DNA from 3 places in the Arthrobacter sp. StoSoilB19 genome. Region 2 is predicted to be linked to each of the others. Evidence: riboswitches for the same ligand, from Rfam matches in the RefSeq annotation. Region 2 holds a riboswitch; each other region holds the start of a gene.
The links. A riboswitch is a leader RNA that binds a small molecule or an ion and turns the genes downstream of it on or off. The one in region 2 is predicted to bind cyclic di-AMP.

Region 1: it holds a riboswitch for cyclic di-AMP, as region 2 does, so the genes downstream of both, LDO86_RS03350 (hypothetical protein) here and LDO86_RS03995 (NlpC/P60 family protein) in region 2, are expected to answer to the same signal.
Region 3: it holds a riboswitch for cyclic di-AMP, as region 2 does, so the genes downstream of both, LDO86_RS10880 (LysM domain-containing protein) here and LDO86_RS03995 (NlpC/P60 family protein) in region 2, are expected to answer to the same signal.

Annotation. Positions count from the first base shown of each region.
Region 1 is NZ_AP024650.1:691,682-699,308, forward strand. It holds gene LDO86_RS03335 (phosphatase PAP2 family protein) at 1-604, shown strand, start outside; gene upp (uracil phosphoribosyltransferase) at 617-1,252, shown strand; gene LDO86_RS03345 (VOC family protein) at 1,314-1,739, shown strand; gene LDO86_RS03350 (hypothetical protein) at 1,827-2,540, opposite strand; cyclic di-AMP (ydaO/yuaA leader) riboswitch at 2,546-2,706, opposite strand; gene LDO86_RS03355 (glycosyltransferase family 39 protein) at 2,914-4,962, opposite strand; gene LDO86_RS03360 (glycosyltransferase family 39 protein) at 4,969-7,107, opposite strand; gene LDO86_RS03365 (bifunctional glycosyltransferase family 2/GtrA family protein) at 7,104-7,627, opposite strand, start outside.
Region 2 is NZ_AP024650.1:843,110-850,736, forward strand. It holds gene LDO86_RS03970 (cold shock domain-containing protein) at 153-536, shown strand; gene LDO86_RS03975 (DUF3027 domain-containing protein) at 544-1,107, shown strand; gene serC (phosphoserine transaminase) at 1,205-2,335, opposite strand; gene LDO86_RS03985 (metal-dependent transcriptional regulator) at 2,629-3,330, shown strand; cyclic di-AMP (ydaO/yuaA leader) riboswitch at 3,438-3,682, shown strand; gene LDO86_RS03990 (M23 family metallopeptidase) at 3,693-4,514, shown strand; cyclic di-AMP (ydaO/yuaA leader) riboswitch at 4,627-4,822, shown strand; gene LDO86_RS03995 (NlpC/P60 family protein) at 4,827-5,570, shown strand; gene LDO86_RS04000 (NlpC/P60 family protein) at 5,734-6,501, shown strand; gene LDO86_RS04005 (HNH endonuclease) at 6,770-7,270, shown strand; gene LDO86_RS04010 (NTP transferase domain-containing protein) at 7,366-7,627, shown strand, end outside.
Region 3 is NZ_AP024650.1:2,374,620-2,382,246, reverse strand. It holds gene LDO86_RS10885 (protein adenylyltransferase SelO) at 1-1,061, shown strand, start outside; gene LDO86_RS10880 (LysM domain-containing protein) at 1,188-2,021, opposite strand; cyclic di-AMP (ydaO/yuaA leader) riboswitch at 2,025-2,195, opposite strand; gene LDO86_RS10875 (lytic transglycosylase domain-containing protein) at 2,456-3,838, shown strand; gene LDO86_RS10870 (TraR/DksA C4-type zinc finger protein) at 3,860-4,219, shown strand; gene LDO86_RS10865 (DNA alkylation repair protein) at 4,216-4,746, shown strand; gene LDO86_RS10860 (DUF1810 domain-containing protein) at 4,772-5,218, shown strand; gene LDO86_RS10855 (glucose 1-dehydrogenase) at 5,255-6,148, opposite strand; gene LDO86_RS10850 (metallophosphoesterase) at 6,305-6,811, opposite strand; gene LDO86_RS10845 (DUF1918 domain-containing protein) at 6,885-7,076, shown strand; gene LDO86_RS10840 (NUDIX hydrolase) at 7,170-7,627, shown strand, end outside.

The DNA.
Region 1 (7,627 bases), 150 kb from region 2:
CCTTGACTCCTTTGTCACCGGTTTCACCAACATCGGCGGCGGCATCGGGATGCCCATCCTGGCCAGCATCCTCACCGCGTGGTTGACCTTCCTGAGCCGGAACTGGCGTCCGCTGGTCCTGATCGGCGGTGCAGCGGCAGCGTCCGTCACCGCCACCACGTTCGGCAAGAAGCTGGTGGGCCGTACCCGGCCCGACCATGCGGACGCCGTCCCCCCTTACGAGGATTCGCCATCCTTCCCCAGCGGACACACCCTGAACACCACCGTGGTGATCAGTCTGGTGATCTACCTCATCTGCCTTCAGTTCCACACCATGCGGGTCCGGGTTACCGCCATCACCGCCGGCTCGATCTTCATCATCGCCATGGGCCTGAGCCGGGTCTTCCTGGGCCACCACTGGCTCACGGACGTTATGGCCGGCTGGATCCTGGGCCTGGCCTGGGTGGCAATCGTTATCCTGGCCCACCGGCTGTTCCACCTGGTCCGAAGGCGCGAGCACGCAGGGGCAGCGCCGTCGTTCGACCGTCCCATCGTCCGGGACGTGGTGGCCGAGGAACTGCACGACGGCGAACACTCCGGACGCGGGAAGGGCAGCGCCGAGTGATAGTTTTGGGGGATGCGCACTCTCGTTGTTGACCACCCCCTGGTCGCCCACAAGCTCACTGTCCTGAGGGACAAGAACACGCCGTCGCCGGTCTTCCGCCAGCTGACGGAAGAGCTGGTGACCCTGCTGGCCTACGAAGCCACTCGGGAGGTCCGCACCGAGCCCGTCACCATCGAGACGCCCGTCAGCACCACCGTCGGCACCGCCTTCACCAAGCCCACCCCGCTGGTGGTTCCCATCCTGCGCGCCGGCCTGGGAATGCTGGAAGGCATGACCAAGCTGGTTCCCACCGCTGAAGTGGGTTTCCTGGGCATGGCCCGGGACGAGGAGACACTGGACATCATCACCTACGCGGAGCGCCTGCCGGAGGACCTCACCGGCCGCCAGGTTTTCGTCCTGGACCCCATGCTGGCCACGGGCGGAACCCTGCGCGAAGCCATCAAGTTCCTGTTCAAGCGCGGCGCTTCCGACGTCACCTGCATCTGCCTGCTGGCCGCCCCCGAGGGCCTGGCGCGGCTGGAGGAGGAACTGTCAGGGGCCAACGTGCACATCGTCCTGGCCTCCATCGACGAGAAGCTCAACGAGAAGTCCTACATTGTCCCCGGGCTGGGCGACGCCGGCGACCGCCTCTACGGCATCGCCGGGTAGCACTTCAACCCTGTTTGAACGGGCTCTTTCCCAACGGGTGTCCCGCCGCTAGCCTGTGCGGATGGACTGGAAACTCGAGCTTGTCTTTGTCCCCGTATCCGACGTTGACCGTGCCAAGGACTTCTACGTCAACAAAGTGGGCTTTAACGCCGACTACGACGAGCGGCCGTCGGACTCCATCCGCTTTGTGCAGTTGACGCCGCCGGGCTCGGCCTGCTCCATCTGCATCGGCGAAGGACTCGTCGACGCCCCGCCCGGCACGGGCTCCAACCTGCAGATGGTGGTCGACGACATCAATGCGGCGCATGACCAGCTCAAGAGCAACGGCGTGGATGTCAGCGATGTGGACGTCCAGGACTGGGGCCACTTTGTGTACTTCGCCGATCCGGACGGAAACAAGTGGGCTGTCCAGTACATCCCGTGGCGGAACGCCGGGCCGGGCGCTGGCGGGAACACCGGACAGGACGCCGGACCGGGCGCTGGTTAACCAAAGCGGCGGGCCGCATCATGATGATGCGGGCCGCCGCTTTGGTGCAGTTCCCCCGGCATCGCTGCCGCCGGGGGGGAGTAGTGCCTAGTACCAGTTGTGGGCCAGGTGGAAGTTCAGGGCACCACAGGGCGACTGGTAGCTCTTCTTGATGTAGTCCAGGCCCCAATTGATCTGCGTGCGGTAGTTGGTGAGGTAGTCCGCGCCGGCGCTTGCCATCTTCTCAGCGGGCAGGGACTGGACGATGCCGTATGCCCCGCTGCTGGAATTGGTGGCCGTGGTGGTCCAGTCGGACTCCTTGGTCCACAGCGTCTGCAGGCACTGCATCTGGTCCGGTCCCCAGCCAAACGCCCCCAGCTGGCTGGCGGCGTACGCTTGGGCGCCTGCAGGATCGTTAACCGCGACGGCGCGAGCCGGCTCAGGTGCGGGGGCGGGCTCAGGCGCCGGGGCCGGGGCAGGCGCTGCGGGTGCTGCCGGTGCCGCTGCGGGGGCCGGTTCCGCTGCCTGCGGTGCCACGCTGATGGCAGCGGGCGCGGGGCTTGCTGCCGGGTTGGAGCGGATCTCGCTCTTCTCGATGCTCATTTGAGCGTCGGACGCCGACGTGGAAGGGTTGGACGCGGTGGATGACACCGGAGTCATGCTGCTGGTGGCCTGTCCTGCCGCGCCTACCCCCACCAGCACCGCGCACGATGCTGCAAGGACGGCGGCGCGCTGGCCCAGGGTGGTCTTCTTGGCCTGCTGCGCGGCCCTGTGTTTAGCCTTGGCCTGCAGCAGGCGTGCTTCTGCCGTGTTTTTGGACATGATTGATCGCCTCTCACACCTGCGGAGTTAGCTGTCGGGTTCGGATGAGGGCATCCGGCCGTACGGAAAGATCACGTACTGGCTTAACCCCAAGGGCATTCAATGCCCGGGACGGTGGGTCCCCCGCCTCTGCCGTAGCTCAATCGGAATCCGGGGAAGCGGCAGAGCTTGGCGTCGACCCGGGATATGCGGCCCGAACGGGGGCCGCACCCAATCGACGCTACAGGAAGTGCACGCGAAAGTCACATTTAGGTAACGGAAGTCACGATCCTCAGCGCGTTGATTTGCCGGATTCCCCGTTCGTAACCTCGGTCCCATTGGGGTATGGCCGCCCCATTTCATGAGCGCAGCGCGCCGACCGTTACAGTTCCCGTTACCCAGCCAACAGGTAGACGGTGGTGCCGCCAATGCTCTGCGCCGTGAAGTTGTTCGCCACCCACTGGGCGATCTGGGCGGCAGCGTCCGAACCGGTACTGGCCCGGATGGTTCCGCCTGTGATGAAGTAGTGGATCTTTCCCTGGGACACCAGATCCTGGAACTCCGCCAAGGTAGGGGCGGGATCTGTGCCGTTGAACCCACCCACCGCCATGACCGGCAGTTCCGTTGCCAACTGGTAACCGGCAGCGTTGTTCGACCCCACCACTGCCGCTGCCCAGGTGTAGCCCGAGGCGCCATTCCTGAGTGCTGCCACGAGTTCCGCGGACGGCGTGGGGGCGCCCAAGAGGCCTCCCACGGCCCCGCCTCCGCGACCACCGGCAGCAGCGGTTCCGCCGGGAAGTGTTCCCCCGGGCGCGCCCTGCTGGCGGGCCGTGTTTCCCTGGGTTGTTGGCTGCCTGGTGCTGCCTGTCCCGCTCCGGCCAGGGCCCGTCCCGCGAGGGGCGAAGCCCGACGAGGGCCCGGCACTGACGATCGCCCCGCTGTGCGTTGTCGACGCCGTGGAAAGGGAGTACGCCAGCGGCCCGGTGAGCGACGCCGCAATGGCGAGCGCCGCCGTCGTCCGCTGCACGGCACGCCAGCGCAGGAACCTGCCGAACGCCACGCCCGCTGCGGCCGCCAAGCCTCCGGAAAGGACCAGCCAACGCAGCCACGCGCCGTAGGCGGACGTGGTGCCCAGCAGCTGGAAGGCCATCAGGGCGGCCGCGGCCACCGCTGCGGCCAGCAGGAGTGCGGCGGGTGGCTGCTGCCGGTGCTGCCACAGGAGGACCGTGCCCAGCCCCGCAAGCCCGGCGATCCCCGGCGCCAGCGCCACGGCGTAGTAAGGGTGGATGATGCCGGCCATGAAGCTGAAGACCAGGCCCGTCACCAGCACCCACGAGCCCCAGATGATGACGGCGGCGCGCACCGCATCGGTCCGCGGGGCCCGCCGGCCCAACCACAGCAGGCCCGCCGCAAGGATCAGGGCGGACGGCAGCAGCCACGCGATCTGGCCGCCGAACTCGCTGTTGAACATCCGGAGCAGCCCGGGATCTCCCCAGCCGTTGCCGCCGCCCACACTGCCGGTCTCGTCGCCCGTCAGCCGGCCCAGCCCGTTGTAACCCAGCGTGAGCTCCAGGATGGAGTTGTTTTGCGATCCGCCGATGTAGGGACGCAGGCCGGCCGGCGTCAGCTCCACCGCCAGGAGCCACCACCCGGCGGAGGCCACCATGGCCGCTCCCGCCGCGGCCAGCCGGAGCAGGCGCCGCGGGAGACTGTGCGGGCCTGCCAGCGCGTAGGCGATTGCGAATCCCGGAACCACCAGCAGGACCTGCAGCTGCTTGGCCAGGAAGCCGAAGCCCAGGAACACTCCGGCAAGCAGGAGCCAGCGCAACCGGTCCTCCTGGACTGCACGGAGGACCGCGTAGGCGGCTGCCGTCATGAGCAGCACCAGCAGGGCGTCCGGGTTGTTGAAGCGGAACATCAGCGTGGCAACGGGGGTGAGGGCCAGGACGGCCGCGGCGATCAGTCCTGCGCGGTGCGCCAGGCGTGGATCGGCCGTGGCAGGCGACGCGGCCCGCCGTACGGCCAGGTAAAGCAGCCAGGCGGTGCCGACGCCCATCAGTGCCTGGGGGACCAGGATGCTCCAGGAACTGAGGCCGAAGATCCGGACGGACAACCCCATGATCCACAGCGACGCCGGCGGCTTGTCCACCGTGATGGCGTTGGCCGCGTCGGAAGAGCCGAAAAACCAGGCCGTCCAGTCCTGCGATCCGGCCTGGGCCGCGGCGGAATAGAACGCGTTGGCCCAGCCGGATGCTCCAAGGTTCCACAAGTACAGCACGGCGGTCCCGGCCAGCACCGCTGCCAGTTCCAGCCCCCGCCGGAGCGCCCGCGGGTCCGGCCGGTAGCAGGCCGGGACAGGATGATGCGCGGCGGCAGGAGCGCCGGCAGGGTGTCCGGTGTGGACCGACGCAGTGTGGACGGACGCTGGGTAGTGGCTGGCCATGGAGTCCTACTTGGTGAGTTGGTACACGGTGGAGTTGCCTACGGTCTGGGCCTGGAAGTTGGCCTGGACCCAGGCGGCCACCTCGGAATTGCCGCGACCACCCATGCCGCCGCCACCCATGCCACCGCCTTGGATGAAGTAGCCGATCTCGCCCTTGGCCACCATGTCCTGGAACTCGGCGAGCGTGGGGTAGGGGTCACCGCCGTTCCAACCGCCCAGGGCAATGACGTTGGTGTTCGTGGCGAGTTCCAGGCTGGCTGCCTGGCTGGCGCCGGAGACGATCGCGGACCACTTCGTGGTGGTGGCCTTCAGGAGTGCCGCCACCGCCGCATCTGCGGATCCTTCGCCCGGGCCGCCGGCGCCCCCGGCACCCCCGGCACCTCCGGGGCCGGCTGCGCCGTCGAGGCCGCCGAAGGGATCGAGTCCACCCGCACCGTTGGCAGCGTCAGTGGCGGCCTCCCTGCCGTCAGCCCGTGCGCCGCCGAATCCAGCGGCACGGTTGCCGAAGCCACCCGCGGACGAACCCGCCGGGCCCGACGTCGGAATGGAACCGGAGTGGGCGGAAGCAGCGGTGGCGAGGGTCCACCCCGCTGTCCCAAGACCGCCGGCCAGGAGGGATACGACGACGACGGCGGCCGCACCGGCCCGGCGGAACCGTCCGGAGGCGCCCAGTTTCGAGGTGCCCGGTTTCGAGGTGCCCAGTGCGTCGAGGCGGAGGAGGATTGCGGCGGCGGCGAGGACGCCGAGCACGATGATGGCGACCCGCAGCCAGGGGAGCCACGACGTGTCGCGGCCCAGCAGGACTGCCGACCACACAGAGGTGCCGAGGACGGTCACGGCGAGGACGATCCGGGCCGGCCAGTAGCTGCGGCCACGCCAGAGCTCCACTGCGCCTATGCCCACCAGCGCTGCGATCGCCGGCGCCAGTGCCACCGAGTAGTAGGGATGGACAATGCCGCTCATGAAGCTGAAGACACCTCCGGTGACCACGAGCCAGCCGCCCCACAGGATCAGGGCCGCGCGGCCCGGGGAGGTGCGTACTTCCCGGCGCGTGAACCAGAGGCCTGCCACCAGCAGGACCAGGGCGGCGGGCAGAAGCCACGAGACCTCACCGCCAAAGCTGGTCCCGAACATCCGCAGCAGCCCGGCCGCCCCGCCGAATCCGGCGTTGCCGCCGCCGAAGCCGCCTGCGGGACCGCCGGCAGCACCCCCGGCCCCGCCGGGCATGCCCTCGCCGGAACCGGTGAGACGGGCCAGCCCGTTGTACCCGAACGTCAGTTCAAGGAAGCTGTTGGTGCTGGACCCTGCCATGTACGGCCGCTCCGAGGCCGGCGTCAGCTGGAACAGGGCGATGTAGCTGCCGGCAACCACGACGATTCCGCCCAGCGCGCCAAGCAGATGCACCAGCCGGCGCCCCACCGGCGTGGGTGCGGCCCACAGATAGGCCAGTCCCAGAGCGGGAACAATCAGGAAGCCCTGCAGCATCTTGGTCAGGAAGGCCAGGCCAACCACGGCACCGGCGGCCACCAGCCACTTCCAACCCGCCCTCTCAATGGCGCGGGTGGTGAAGTAGGCGGCGAGCACCAGGCACAGGGTGAGCATGGCGTCCGGGTTGTTGAACTTGAACATGAGCGCAGCCACCGGCGTCAGCGCCAGGGCAGCGCCGGCCAGCAGGCCTGCGGCAGGTCCCGAGACGCGTTTGACGGCCAAGTAGAGGAACCCGACGGCGGCCACCCCCATGAGTGCTTCCGGCACCAGCATGCTCAGTGGTGAAAAACCGAAGATGCGCCCTGCGAGGGCGGGGATCCAGAGTGCTGCCGGCGGCTTGTCCACCGTGATGGCGTTCCCTGCGTCCAGCGAGCCGAAAAGGAACGCCGTCCAGTCCTTGGCGCCGGCCTGGATGGCGGCTGCATAGAAGGAGTTTCCGTAGCCGGTTGCTGCCAGGTTCCACAGATACAGGACCGCCGTGGCTGCCAGGAGCCCCACGGCGGAAGGCCTCACCCAGCGGGGCTGCGCACCGAAGGCGTAGCGGGTCCAGCGGGGTGCGGTATCGGCCGCCCCGGGGGAGGAGGCAGCGTGGCCGGATGGCGACGGCTGCCGGCCGGCGGGTGAGCCGGCGTCCGCCGGCGAAATGGTGGAGGTCATGATGCTGCCGTTTCTGTCGAAGTGGGGGCGTCTTTGGTGGTCCGGTTGCCGTGGTTGCCGCGGAACACCCAGAGCCGGAACAGCAGGAACCGGACCGCCGTGGCTGCCAGGTTCGCCGCCACAACGGTGAGGACTTCCACCCACCGGTCAGGCGTCGTCGTCCGGTGTACAAAGGCGAGTGCTCCGGAGGTGAGCAGCAGGCCGATGCCGAACACGATCAGCCCTTCGAAGTGGTGCCGGACCGGGTTGCCGCCCTGGATGCCGAACGTGAAGCGCCTGTTGGCGCCAGTGTTGGCCACGGCGGTGATCAGCAGTGCAAGGAAGTTGGCCAACTGCGGGTCCATGAATCCCCGGCAGAACACGAAGATCAGGAGGTACGCCAGGGTTGAGGCGGCGCCAATCGCGGCGAACCGGACCAGCTGGCCGAAAAGGCTGCTGCCGCGTGTCTGCTCACCGGACCGCGAGGACGCCGGGATCGGACCCCGTGCCAGGGCTGCGCGCAGTTCCGGGACCGGGATGC
Region 2 (7,627 bases):
GCCGGAAGCGTGATTAGGGCACGCGGCAGGATAACCTTGAAGGATACAGACCAACACGGTTTGCGCTGGCCATACCTTGAACCCGCACAACAATGCGGACGCGGTGGCAGCCGGCCGTGTCTCATGACAGCAGAACGAAGAAGGTTGATTACGTGCCTACCGGCAAGGTCAAGTGGTATGACAAGGACAAGGGCTTTGGGTTCCTCGCGGGCGAAGACGGCCAGGAGGTCTTCCTGCCCAAGTCGTCGCTGCCCGAGGGCGTGACGGAATTGAAAGCGGGCACCCGGGTGGAGTTCGGGGTTGCGGACGGCCGCAAGGGCGCCCAGGCCCTGGGCTTGCGGGTGCTGGACAAGACCCCGTCCATCGCCAAGGCCAAGCGCCCCAGCGCGAAGGACCTCGCCCCGCTGGTTCAGGACTTGGTGACCGTCCTGGACAACCTGTCCGGAACCTTGTCCAAGGGCAAGTACCCGGACGGCAACAAGGGCAAGGCCATTGCTGCCGCCCTGCGTAAGGTTGCCGACGAGCTGGACGTTTAGGCTGCCCATGGACCCCCAACCTGATCAGCCGGGCACGCCAGTGCAGGAGCAGGCTGCCAAGACCCAGCCCAAGCGCAAGGCAGGCGTGCCCGTGTGGCGCACGGGCAAGCCCGATGCTTTCCTGGCCGCGGCGGTGGACACCGCCCGGGCTGCAGTGGAGGGCATCACCCCGGCCGGCACCATCGGGCCGCACCTGGCAGCCAAGAGCGAGGGCGACCGGCTGGTCACGCACCTGTTCGAATCCCGGCTGCCCGGCTATGTGGGCTGGCAGTGGTATGCGGTACTGACCCGTAACTCGCGCTCCAAGGTGGTCACGGTCAACGAGTTGGGCCTGCTGCCGTCCGGGGACTCCGTCCTGGCCCCGGAGTGGGTGCCGTGGGCCGAACGCGTCCGTCCCGAGGACGAACAGCAGCAGGAACCGGAGCAGCAGGAGCCGGAACAGCAGGAACCGGAACAGCAGGAGCCCGGGCAGGGGACCCCGGATGGGCTTCGGGCAGCGGAGCGGGAACCCGGGGATGAAGGGCCGGCCGACGACGGCGCGGAGCCTGACGCCGAAACAAGGACTTCCTGACCACAAACAAACGGCGCCGTCCGGGGGAAACCCGGGCGGCGCCGTCGTGCTTTAACTGTGGTTACTTGCGCAGCTCGGGTTACTTGCGCAGCTCGGGTTACTTGCGCAGCTCGCCCACCACGTAGTCGATGCTGGCCAGCAGGGCGGAGACGTCGCTGGGCTCGATGGCCACGAAGGTGGCGATGCGCAGCTGGTTGCGGCCCAGCTTCCGGTAAGGCTCGGTGTCCACGATGCCGTTGGCGCGCAGGACCTTGGCCACGGTGGCGGCATCAATCGATTCGTCGAAGTCGATCGTGGCGATCACGTTGGAGCGTTCCTCGGGCTTGGCCACGAACGGAGTGGCGAAGCCGGACGCTTCCGCCCAGCTGTAGATGCGGCCGGCTGAATCGGCCGTCCGTGCAGCCGCGAAGTCCAGGCCGCCGTTGGAGTTCAGCCACTGGACCTGGGCATTCAGCGTCACCAGCGTGGACAGCGACGGGGTGTTGTAGGTCTGGTTCAGGCGGGAGTTATCGATGGCGGTCTGCAGGTCCAGGAAATCCGGGATCCAGCGGCCGCTGGCCTTGATGCGCGCGGCGCGTTCCAGCGCTGCGGGGGAGAACAGGCCAAGCCAGAGGCCGCCGTCGGAGGCAAAGTTCTTCTGCGGGGCGAAGTAGTAGACATCGCTCTCGGCAACGTCCACGTCCAATCCGCCGGCCGCTGATGTGGCGTCCACGAGGACCAGTGATCCCTCGTCGGCTCCGGCTACCCGCTTGACGGGGGCGGCGACGCCGGTGGAGGTCTCGTTCTGCGGCCAGGCGTAGACGTCCACGCCGGCCTCGGCCTTGGCTGCGGGCCGGGTGCCGGGCTCGGACTTGATGATGGAGGAGGCTTCCAGGAAGGGCGCCTTGTTGGTGGCGGCGGCGAACTTGGACCCGAACTCACCGAAGGACAGGTGCTGGGCCTTCTTCTCCACGAGGCCGAAGCTCGCGATGTCCCAGAAAGCCGTGGAGCCGCCGACGCCGAGGACCACCTCGTAGCCCTCCGGGGCGCGGAAGAACTGGCTCAGCCCTTCACGGACCGCTCCGACCAGGTTCTTGACCGGGGCCTGCCGGTGCGATGTGCCAAGGATCGTCTTGGAAGCTGCTGCCAGCGCGTCGATCTGCTCCTGCCGGACCTTTGACGGGCCGGCTCCGAACCGCCCGTCCTGGGGCAGGAGGTCGGCGGGGATCGTGATGCTGGTGTCGCTCACAGGTGCTCCAATTCGGCGGGGACAAAAGTTTGGTCCGGAAGGGCGGGCGGTCGGTGGTCGGCAGCGCCGGTGGCTGCGCTGCGGGCCATTCCCATTCTGCCTGAACCGCCGCCGGGGGCGGGAGCCAGGCCCGTCATAGTCCGGACAGTGAGACGTGCCGTCCCCGCGCAGCCCCTCGGGGCGCGGCTATTCGGACAAAGTCAAAATAGGCTAAGCTTTCCCCCGGACTACTTTGCGCGAAGAGGCGATACGGTGGGACAACGCAAGGTACTGCGCTCGAGGAGCTGAGCTGGATGACGGATCTGATCGACACTACGGAGATGTACCTCAGGACCATTCTGGAGCTTGAGGAAGAAAACATCGTTGCCCTTCGGGCCCGTATCGCCGAGCGTCTGCGCCACTCCGGTCCCACCGTTTCCCAGACCATCGGCCGCATGGAGCGGGACGGGCTGGTGGTCGTGTCCGGCGACCGGCACCTGGAACTCACGGACACGGGCCGCAAGCGCGCCACGGAGGTCATGCGGAAGCACCGGCTGGCCGAACGCCTGCTGGCAGACGTCATTGGCCTGGACTGGGCCTACGTCCACGACGAAGCCTGCCGCTGGGAACATGTCATGAGCGAGCGCGTTGAGCGCCGCATCTACGAGATGCTGGACCACCCCACCGAGTCGCCGTACGGCAACCCCATCCCTGGCCTTGCGGCGCTGGGCGGCCAGGCGGGGCCCGGCTTTGCCGACGGCGCCATCAGCCTGGTGGAAGCGATGAAGAATTACGGGCCCGCCTCCGGAGTGACCATCAGCCGCCTGGCGGAGCCGATCCAGGTGGAACCGGAGCTGCTGGCGCAGCTGGACGAGGGCGGTATCCGGCCGGGTGCCGCCGTGGCGCTGGAACGCGTGGGCGAATACATCTCCGTGCGGGTCCCCGGAATCGAAGGCGCATTGGAGCTGCCGCCCGAGGTTGCCGCCCACGTCTTCGTGGCCATCAGCCAGCCCTGATCGGGGCCCCCATACCCCACAGAGGGGCGACCACGCAAAGGTAACGGAATTGTTACCTAGGGTCTTAAGCCTCTATAGTGGAACCAAGCGTTGATACATAAGCGTTACCTGATCCGGAGCCGAGCTCTGCCAGCGGGTCAGGTGCACGAGTCGTTACTGGCAGAGGCGGGGGAACCACAAGCGGCAGCGGGGGACTGCCTTGGGGTGAAGTCCGTCAGCAGCAAGCCTCTCCAGTGAAGGATTCTTCCGGGAATACCCCCTGTGCAGAAGCTTGCCTAAGGCGGACCGGGTCTTTGATCTCTCTGACCCGAATCCGACAGCTAACTCCGCAGGCTTCTTCCAGAGAGGAACCCTTCTTGACCATGCAGACCTCCCGGGGCCGCCGCCGCGCGGCCGGCCCCCCTTCGGCACCCCGGGTTGCCGAAGTTGTCGCAGCGGAGCGCCCCCGCGACCTGCATCGTGACGCGCGCCGCCGCCGGGGTCCCTTCCGGCAGATGACGGAGTTTGCCGCGGCCAGCGGTATTGGCCAAAAAGCCGGCATTGCCCTTGCCGCCACAGGCCTGGTGCTGACGGTCACGGTGCCCGCCACGAGTCCCGTCATGGCCACGGATGCCGCCGGCAGTGCCCCCTTGGCCGCGTCCGCCGTCAGCCCCCAGCCCCAGATCTCGGCCGATGTCGGAGCACAGATCGACTTCAGCCGGTCGGCCGTGGTGACCCAGGCCGACCCGGACGGGAAGCTGAAGCAACTCCTGAGCGCCCAGTCCGCCGGCTCCGTCACGCGTGCCGCTTCGGCCGGCACCCTGGCTGCACCCCTCGCCTCCCTCACCACCGCTTCCCCCTTCGGCTACCGGGTCAGTCCCATCACCGGAGGCTCCGGAGACTTCCACCGGGGCCAGGACTTCGTGGCGCAGTGCGGGACCTCGGTCCTGGCCGCCGCGACAGGTACCGTGACCTTTGCCGGCTGGCACCAGTTCGGTGGCGGAAACCGCGTGGTCATTGACCACGGCAACGGGCTGGAGACCACCTACAACCATCTCTCGTCCTTCAACGTCAAGGTGGGCCAGACCGTCTCCCGCGGGGACGTGGTGGCACTGAGCGGTACCACGGGCGCATCCACCGGCTGCCACCTCCACTTCGAGGTGCAGGTCAATGGCGAAGTTGTCGATCCCATGGGCTGGCTGTAACCAAATGGTTGCCCGCTCTCACATGTCCGCGACGCGCCGTGACCTGAATGTGACATTGAAGCAAAACTGCTGTACCGTCTAACTCGCGTCAACTTTTCCGAAGTTGACGCTCTTGAGTGGATTGCCTAACTCTGCCACCGCTCAAGGTCCGTTCGCATTTCATCGTCTGGCAGGGGCGGGGGAACCAATTTTGGCCTTCATGTTCAGAAGGCCTTGGGGTTAAGTCACAAGCTTCCCAGGAAGCAGCGTGGCCGGGTGACTCCCATCCGAATCCGACAGCTCACCTCGCAGGCATTGGGAGAGGCTACCTTCGTGTCTTCACGCCATCATTCTGCGCGCCACCGTGCGCAAACGGTTCGCACCAACCCCCTGGACGCCATGTCCAAGGCCGTCAGTGCAAATGCCGGGACCGTAGGCCGCCAGGCTGCCGTTGTGGCAGCGGCTTCCGGCCTCATCCTGAGCATGGGCCTGCCCGCCACGGCAGCTGACACGACGGCCGGTGTCTCTGCCTCCACCGAGTCCGGCTCGTCCCAGGCAGCCCTCGCTGTCACGGCCGCACCCACGGCCACGGTGTCCTTCGAGCGTCCGGTCGTCAAGACCACCGCTGCTCCGAAGGTGGAAGCGGTGCGTACCCAGTCCACGGCATCGGCGAACCGCGCCACCACTACAGGCCAGGAGGCGTCTCCGGCCGCCAAGACGGCGGAGACCGTATCCGCTGCGGCAACCTCGGGCATCGCTGCCATCGCCTACACCGGCATCGGCCACTCCTACGTGTGGGGCGGCACCAGCCCGGTCACCGGCTGGGACTGCTCCGGGTTCGTGCAGTGGGTTTACGCCCAGGCCGGAATCAGCATCCCCCGCACCAATGCGTGGAGCATCATGACTCCCACCTCCACCCCGCAGCCGGGTGACCTGGTTGTCCAGAACGGTGGCGCGCACGTCGGCATCTACGTCGGCAACGGCATGATGATCAGCGCACTCAACCCCTCCCAGGGCACGCTGCTCCACTCGCCTGCAGCCACTGGCACCTCCTCGTACTACCACTACGGCAACTAGTTCTTGGGCTTAACGCTCCAAGGGCTATTTCTTTGCCCAAGGCTTTTTCGCTAGAAACCACATCCCCGTTCGGGACGCGCCGACGTACCCCCAAGATGCCGGCGCGTCCAACAACCTTCGCCTGCCTACAAGCGGTTTGAGGGAAAAACGAAAGAGAGAACTGATGACGACTCGTGCCACCGCACGGCATCGCGCCGAGGTCACCAAAACCAACTCGATCGCTGTTATTGCAAAGGCCGTCAGCGACAACGCAGGCGGCATGGGCCGCCAGGCTGCGGTTATCGCTGCCGCTTCCGGCCTGGTCCTGACCAGCGGCATCGCGGCCAACGCTGCCGACGCCAACGTCAAGCGTGATTCCGCTCCGGCGTCCGCACTGGAAGTTGAATCCGCAATCGACGCCCCGATTTCCGCGGCTTCCACCATCGCCATCAGCTACGAGAAGCCCGCTGTCACCACCACGCCGGCTCCCGTCGCCGAGCCTGAGCCCCAGGTCGAGGTGCAGGAAGCTGCTCCTGCCGCCGAGCCCGTTGCGGCTCCCAAGGTCACCGCCAAGGTTGCCACCGCTGCTGCTCCGGCCGCTCCCGCTGCCCAGGCTTCCGCCAGCGGCAAGGGCGCTGCAATCCTCTCGGCCGCCTACGCCCAGCTCGGCGTTATGCAGGACTGCACCATGCTGGTCACCAACTCGCTGGCCGCCGTCGGCATCCACTTCCATGACTGGCCCGCCGGCTACCTGTCCCTGGGCCGCACCGTGAGTGCAGCCGAAGCGCAGCCGGGCGACCTGATCTACTACGCTGACGGCGGCGCGGGCATGGCCCACATTGCTGTCTACGCCGGAAACGGCATGGCAGTCCACGGCGGCTACAACGGAAACCAGACTGTGGTCTTCAGCGCAAACGTGGGTTCCGGCCCCGTGTTCATCCGCGTCAACTAAGCATCCCAAGGCAGGCCTGAACGGCCGCAGGCCTGGCAATGCCCCCAAGGACCCCCGCCATCCCGGTGGGGGTCCTTCGCGCTTAATCGGCCCGCGCCGCCCGCGGCCGACCCTCCCGCGGTGTCCAGCCGTTGTCCTGCTCCAGAGTGGCGATTACCCGATTCTGCACTTCTTTGTTTACTCTTGTGATGTCGATCCATAGCCCGGACATGCCGAGGGCAGCCGGCCCTCGTGCCCCTGACGGGTGCGGCCGTGAAGAGGTAAGTGCATGCGCACTCTCGTTCTGAATGCTGGATATGAACCGCTGGCGGTTATTACTTTCCGCCGGGCGCTGGTGCTTGTGCTCACGGGCAAGGCAAGTGTGGTTGCCGAAGGTGACGACCCCGTGGTGGGCCCTACTGACATTCTGGGCCGCCCGTCCGTGATCCTCCTCAACCGCTACATCCGGCCCCGGTACAACCACTCCACGGCCGTCAGCCGCAGGGGCGTACTCCGGCGCGACGGGCATAAATGCGCCTACTGCGGGAAAGCGGCGCACACCATTGACCATGTTCACCCCAAGTCCCGGGGCGGGGCCGATTCGTGGGAGAACCTGGTGGCCGCCTGCCTGCGCTGCAACAACGTCAAGGGCGACCACACTCCAGCCGAGATGGGATGGACCCTGCGGTTCGTGCCCGAACCGCCGCACGGAACCATCTGGCAGATCAAGGAACTGGAGAAGCCCACGCCGGCCTGGGACCCCTTCCTGCTTCCGGAACGCGCTGCCTGACACCCCGCGCTGCCTGAGTTGCCGTGATGCTCCGGTGCGCCGGACGTTCTGACCCGCAGTGCGGCCCCTACGCTGCCGGTCGCTAGGCTGGGGGAGTGGAAGTGAACGGGCTTGCCTTTGATGCCGTGATCCTGGCCGGGGGGAGGTCATCGCGGCTGGGCGGCGTACCCAAGCAGTCGCTCGTCTTCCAAGGCCAATCCCTCCTCGAACGCGCTGTCGCTGCCGCCGCGGGGGCCCGGCATGTGGCAGTTGTGGGCGAGATGGCTTCCCTGCCAATCTGGCCTCCCAACCTGCTGAGCTGCAGGGAGCAGCCGCACTTCGCGGGCCCGGCGGCAGCCATAGCGGCCGGGCTGGATG
Region 3 (7,627 bases), 1.5 Mb from region 2:
TGCTCCGTGAGTACGTGGTAAGTGAAGCCATGCATGCCCTGCACATTCCCACCACCCGCTCGCTCGCGGTCGTGGCAACTGGCCGGCAGGTCAGGCGTGACGGCATGCTGCCCGGTGCGGTCCTGGCGCGGGTTGCCGGCAGCCACCTGCGCGTCGGCAGCTTCCAGTACGCGCGGGCCACGGAAAACTTCGAGCTGCTGAAGCGGCTGGCGGATTTCGCCATCGGCAGGCACTACCCGCACGCTGCCGGCGCCCCAAACCCCTACCTGGAGTTGTTCGCCTCGGTGGTCTCCGCCCAGGCGGACCTGGTGGCCCGGTGGATGCTGGTGGGGTTCGTGCACGGGGTCATGAATACGGACAATATGACCATCTCAGGGGAAACCATCGACTACGGCCCGTGCGCGTTCATGGATGTGTTCAATCCCGCCGCTGTCTACAGTTCCATCGACGTCAGCGGACGCTACGCCTACGCCAACCAGCCGGTGCTGGCCGAATGGAACCTTGCACGGCTGGCGGAGGCAATGCTGCCGCTGATCGACGGGGACCAGGAAAAGGCGGTTGCCCCCGCGGTGGAGGTACTTGGCGGATTCCGCGGACAGTACAGCCAGGCGTGGTCCGGCGGCATGAAGGCCAAGCTGGGCCTGTCGGGGGATGCGGACAGCGACGCCGCCTCCGCCCTGGTGGACGGTGCCATTGCCATCCTGAAGGACGGGCCGGTGGACTACACCTTGTTCTTCCGGAACCTGGGCAAGGCCGCGCGGGGGGACCTCCGTCCCGTGCGCGGCATGGTCCTGGACCTTGAAGCGTTCGACGCCTGGGCGGAGCGGTGGCAGGCCCTGGGGCCCGACGCGGAACTGATGGACAGCGTGAACCCTGCCTATATTCCGCGGAACCACCTCGTGGAAGAGGCGCTGTCCGCCGCCACTGACGGAAACCTGGCTCCCCTGCAGCAGTTGCTCGAGGCCGTCGGCAGCCCCTTCGCCGAGCGGCCGGGCCTGGAACGCTACGCCGAAGGTGCCCCTGAGGATTTCGGCACGTACATGACCTTCTGCGGGACGTGACTGTTCAGCGGTACGGTGCGGAAATGACAGGAGGGCGGCAGCCGGGAATACCCGGCTGCCGCCCTCCTGTCTAAGAACAGCTTTGCTGTTTAGTACCAGCCTGCTGCTGCCAAAGCGTTGCGAAGGCTAGGCTACGCGGACTGCGGAGTAGCCGCCGAGCCAGCTGATGGAGTGGACCTCGGTGCTGTAGCCGTTGACGCCGCCGCTCACAACCTGGCCGTTGCCGGCGTACACGCCCACGTGGCCGGAGGTGATGATCAGGTCGCCGGGGGCGGGAGCGCCGACAACGGTTCCGTACTGGAAGAACTGCGTGGGGGCCAGGTCGCCGACGGACTTGCCGACGGAGCGCAGGGCCTTCTCAACCATTGCGGTGCAGTCCTGGTTCACGCCGACCTGGCTGTAAGCGGATGCCAGGATGGCAGCGCCGGTCCCGGTGCCGGTGGACGCCGCCGGGGCGGCTGAGGCGTAGGACATGTTCATGCCGGTGTTTGCCGGTGCGGTTGCGGCTGCCGTCTGGACGGGAGCTGCTGCCGGCGCCGGGGCTGCGGTGTGGCCAGCGCCGGGGATCTGGATCTGGTCACCGGGGTAGATGATGGAGGACAGTCCCAGTCCGTTGGCGGCCAGGACGTCGTTGAGGCTGACGCCATGGGCGGCCGCGATGGCCCCGATGGTGTCGCCGGACACCACCGTGTGGACGGTTCCTGCTGCTGCGACGGGTGCTGCTGCCGGGGCAGGTGCGGAGTATGCCTGGACGCTGGTGTTCTCAGTGGTGTCCGGGCCGGTGACACCTGCATGGGCCGGGGCTCCGACGCCAAAGGCAATACCGGACGCTGCAGCAACGGCAAGCGCCGGACGGCCCAGCGAACGGGCCTGGGACTTGGCGGTTACGGCGAGGCCCTCGAGCACAATGGAGCGGGCCGGAGTCGCGCGGTGACGGGCAGTGGTGGAAATTTTTGACACAGTTGATCGCCTCTCCCATGCCTGCGGGGTGAGCTGTCGGGTTCGGGCTGGAGATACCCGGCCGGTAGCTGGCTCCGCGGGCGGAGGCGCTAACGACTTAACCCCAAGGCCACATGTGGCCGTAGAAACTTGGTTCCCCCGTCCCTGCCAAACGGAAAGCGGTTGAATCCCATGATCAGCGGCAGGGCTCGGCATGCTGACGGGAATGTCCCGTCTGAGAGGGACACCAAACGACCATAACCCGCGCTGCCCCCGATTGTCACATTTGGATAACATACGAGGCTCCCCTCTCAATTGCGCAAACGTCTTGATGTACTTCGCATTTCGGGCGGTGACCTCGACCGATGCAGGCAGGGTCTTTATCGCTGCAAACGGTAACAATGTGGCCACGGACGCGCCCTCGGGGGCCGCGCCGGACGGTAAGCTTCGGGACTATGCCCCTGTTCGTGACCAGCCGAGGGATCCCGCTCCTCGGTGGCGTGCTGGCCATCGCCCTGGCCGCCGCCACCGTGCTGCCGGCCGCAGCGGAGGAGCCGCCGCCCGGCGGATATCCCTCCTGGTCGGATGTGCAGCAGGCGCAGTCGTCCGAAGCGGCAAAAGCTGCAGAAATTGCCACCATCGACGGGCTCTTGACCGGCCTGCAGGCGCAGTCGGAGGCAGCCGGGGACGCAGCCGTACGGTCGGCCGCCGAATACGCTGCCGCGGATGCAGAGCTCCAGTCCGCCACATCACGCCTGGAAACCCTGTCCGCACGGGCCGCCCGCGCAAACGACGAAGTGGCCCGGTACCGGAAGGACCTCGGCGCCCTGGCCGTGCAGTCGTACAAGACAGGCGGGACCAACGCCGGGTTCTTCGTGGCGCTGGACGCCCTGGGGACCAACAGCGTCCAGGGCCTCAACCTCGTCAAGCTCGTGGGGGACAAGACGGCCGCGTTGGTGGTCAAGGCGGCGGCGGCCGGAAAGGTATCCGCTGCCCTGGTGGAACAGGAAAAGGTTGCCAGGAGCGAACGGGAGCGCCTGTCCGGGGAGGCAAAGGCAAAAGCCGGGGCAGCCAGTTCCGCCAGGGACGCACTGGCACGGCAGGTGGCCGAGGAGCAGCGGCACGGCGGCGAGCTAACGGCCCAGCTTGCCACCCTGAAAGGGACGACGGCGGCGCTTGAGGGGGAGTACCGCCAAGGCCAGGCTGCGCTGGCTGCCTACGAGGCGGCCCAGGCGGCCAAGCGCGCCGCAGCGGAGGAGCAGGCCCGCCGCCAGGCCGAAGCGGCCGCCAGGGCCGCCGCGGCGGCCGCCCAGCAGCCCAGGCCGCCCGCACCAGCCGCCCCAGCCGCCGTGGGCGGCAATCCTGTCCCGGTGAATCCAGCCCCTGCCAATCCTGTCCCGGCCAACCCTCCGCCGGCCAACCCTCCGCCGGCCAACCCTGTCCCTTCCGTTCCGGAGGCGCCGCCAGCCGAGCCGGCCCTGCCCAGCCCGCCCGCCGTCGTCGTGCCTTCCATTCCCGGTGGAGCGGTCAACGATCCGGCAGGGGCGAAAAGCTACGCGTCCGGACGCCTTGCCGCTTTCGGCTGGGGCCAGGACCAGTTCCTGTGCCTGGCCCAGTTGTGGACCAAGGAATCCAACTGGCTGACCACCGCCACCAACGCGTGGTCCGGGGCCTACGGAATTGCCCAGGCACTGCCGCCCGGCAAGTATGCCAGCGCCGGGAGCGACTGGCTGACCAGCTACCGGACGCAGATCGAATGGGGCCTGGGCTACATCCGTGACCGCTACGGGTCGCCGTGCGGGGCATGGAACCATTCCGTATCCCTGAACTGGTACTGACTGACGCGCTAGGCTTTCCCCATGCCAGATTTCGAACGGTTCCGTGCACTGCTCGAAGAGGAGCGGACGCGGCGGATGGCGCTGCTGCCGGCGCTGCGGGCGGACATCGACGCTGCGAATTCGGCCCGCCAGGACTCCAACGTCGACGACGAACACGATCCGGAGGGCGCCACGATCGCCTTCGAGCTGTCACAGGCATCGGCGCTGCTGAAACAAAGCTCGGCGGGGCTGGACCAGATTGAAGCTGCCCTGGCCCGGCTGGCCGCGGGGACCTATGGCATCTGTGCGGTGTGCGGGGAACCCATCGCCGAGGGCAGGCTGGAAGCCCGGCCCTGGACCCCGTTCTGCATCCACCACGCCTCCGCGGGGCGCGCGCGGTGACCGGCACAGCGGACGTGGTGTCCGCTGCGGCGGAATTTGTTGACCGTACCCTCCAGAATGAGGGCGCCTGGTACCGCGCGGACGACGTCGCACACCGCCCGGGCGGTGTGCTGGCCTCGTATGGTTCCTCCGTGGGCGCCGTCCGTGGAACCGTGCGCGACGCCCTGCGCAAATTCACGGACCTGGACCACGACGCAACCGTGATGCTGGCCTCTGCCCTCTGGGGACAGCCGGGGCCCGGCTCCCGCCCGGTTTTCGAGCGCCGCCTTGCCGCCGTGGTGCTGCTGCAGTCACGGGTGCGGCTCCTGCAGCATTCGGACCTGACCCGGCTGGAAGGCTTCCTCCGCTCCGCCCACGCAGCGGATCTGACCGCGCCCCTGCTCTCCGATGTCCTGATGCCGCTGCTGGCAGGGCTGGGGGAGCGTGAACGGCAGCGGGCCCGCGGTGTGGTGGAACGGTGGAGCGGGGACCCGGACCCCCATCTTCAGGCGGCGGCCGCTGCCCTCATGAAGGAACTGACTTTCTAAAAGCGGACGAATGAAGGAGATCCACATGAATGAGCCGTTTGATCTTGGGCGATTTGTTGCCGCCCAAAACACCGGCGGAACCTATGACCAGGCGTTGGGGGAGCTGCAGGTCGGCCGGAAGTCCGGGCACTGGATGTGGTTCATCTTCCCGCAGATTGCCGGGCTGGGGCAGAGCGCCATGTCACGTAAATACGCCATCTCTTCACTGGCTGAAGCCCGGGCCTACCTGGACCACGAAGTCCTGGGCCCGCGGCTTCTCGAGTGTGCCACGGTCCTGGCCAACCATGCCGACCAGCCGGCCGAGGACATCTTCGGTGGCATCGACGCCAGGAAACTCCGATCCTCCATGACACTGTTCCTCCGGGCAGCACCCGGAGAAACAGTGTTCAAGACTGTCCTGGCCCAGTTCTTCAACGGCGAGCCGGACCCTGCCACCGACGAGCTCCTGGCGGCGCAGGACGCAGCCGGCTGACCACACGGACCGGGGCAGCCGGAGCGCGGCTGGCTGCTAGGGCGTGGGGCTGCCGCCGTTGACGTTCAGCGTTTCGCCCACGACGTAGCTGGACTCCGGCGACGCCAGGAAGACGTAGGCGGGGGCCAGTTCGGCGGGCTGGCCGGCACGGCCCAGGGGCGTGGACTGGCCGAACTCCGGCAGCTGCTCCTTGGGCTGGCCGCTGCTGACCTGCAGGGGCGTCCAGATGGGGCCGGGGGCCACAGCGTTCACCCGGATGCCCTTGGGCGCGAGCTGCTGGGCCAGGCCCTTGGTGAAGTTGTTGATGCCCGCCTTGGTGGTGGCATAGTCCACCAGGGTGGGGGACGGGTTGTAGGCCTGGATGGACGTGGTGTTGATGATGGTCGAACCCGCAGGCATATGCGGCACGGCGGCCTTGGTCACCCAGAACATCGCATAGACATTGGTCTTCAGGGTGTAGTCGAACTGCTCGTCGGAAATGTCCTGCAGGTCCTCTTGGGCCACCTGTTTCCCGGCATTGTTGACCAGGATATCCACCCCGCCCAGGACCGCCACCGCCGTTTCCACCAGGTCGCGGCATGCCGCCGAATCCTTGAGGTCAGCGGGCACCTTGACGGCCTTGCGGCCGGCCGCTTCAATGATCCCGGCGATGCGCGAGGCGTCCGCTTCTTCCTGCGGCAGGTAGGACAGCACGACGTCGGCGCCTTCCCTTGCAAAGGCGATCGCCGTCGCGGCCCCGATGCCGGAGTCCGCGCCGGTGACGATGGCCCGGCGGCCTTCCAGCCGGCCGGTGCCGCGGTAGGTCTCCTCGCCCAGGTCGGCCTTGGGTTCGAGTTCTGCATCCAGCCCCGGCTCGGGCTGGTGCTGCCTGGGCGGGGAGATTTTTTCGTAGGCCGTCACGGGATTGCGGAAGGTGTACTGGTCAGTCATGGTGGTCCTCCTGGTCGTGCGGACACGGGCTGGTTCGTCGCCCCGGGTACTGAAGCAGCCCGCGATTTGCGCCGTTACAGGAAAGCAAAAAGCTAAGCATGCTTACGGTTCCTAGCCTAGGCAGAGAGGCGGCCTCATGCCAAGCGGCATGGCGGGTCAGTCACGCTGGACCGTGACCAGCCGGACCTCGGCCAACTGACCGCCGTCGACCGTGGCCTCCATGAACGTGCACGCCGGCTGGCGGCGGCGGTCCGTAGGCGACCCGGGGTTCAGCAGCCGCAGGCCGTTCGGCGACACCGTGTCCCACGGGATGTGGCTGTGGCCGAACACCAGGACATCGGCGTCGGGAAAGAGCGCATCGCACCGCACTTCGCGGCCCTTGGCCGGCCCCGTCTCATGGACCACCGCAAAGCGGACTCCGTCCAGGTTGGCAGTTGCCGTTTCGGGCAGGCGCCGGCGCAATTCGGGCCCATCGTTATTGCCAAAAACACCCAGCAGCCGGTTGCTCCGGCGTTCGAATTCGTCCAGCAGGGCTGCCTCCACCCAGTCGCCCGCGTGGAATACGGCATCGGCATTTTCGACGGCGGACCACACCTGTTCCGGCAGGTCCCTGGCGCGTTTGGGTATGTGGGTATCGGCGAGCAGGATGAGGTTCAACGGCATACCGGAATCCTGCCATGGTGCCCTGTTCCCACGCGGCCACGAGTCGTAATCTGGGGGCTGGGAGGTGATTGCCATGGAGGCAGCCCAAGGCGACCGTATCGTCGTGCACGGCAGGACCGTGGGGTCCTCGGACCGGCATGGGGTGATTCTTGAAGTCCGTGGCGAGGGCGGCAGCCCACCATATGTGGTCCGCTTTGACGACGGGCATGAAACCGTCATGTATCCCGGCGGTGATTTCGCCGTCGACCACGGAAACAAGACCTGACGGGGCCGGCGGGATTCCGCCCGCCCCCTGACCCGCCCCCGCCTGGCCCGCCGGTGCTTCACCTGCGGGTGCTTCACCTGTCAGACTGGAGCGATGGATCTCTTTCCGTCCGCCAGCACGTCCTCCACTCCGCCGCCGCGCACCGGCCCGCGCGACCCGGGCGACGCATGGGTGGAGGGGGAACGCGGCCGGTACTGGGGCAGGTTCGGCGCGGCCGGCGTCCTGGCCTACGACCCCGGCAAAGGTGTGCTGCTGCAGCACCGCGCCGTCTGGAGCCACAACGGTGGAACTTGGGGCCTGCCCGGCGGGGCACTGCACCAGGGCGAGGAACCGGTCGACGGTGCCCTCCGCGAAGCCTACGAGGAAGCTGCCGTCCCGCCGGAGAGCGTGGAAGTGCTGTTCACCTCCGTGCTGGACCACGGCTACTGGTCCTACACCACCGTAGTGGTGCTGGTGCGGGAATCCTTCGAGCCCGTCATCAGCGATCCCGAAAGCATCGCACTGCTCTGGATTCCCACAGCCGAGGTGGACGCACTGGAGCTGCACCCCGG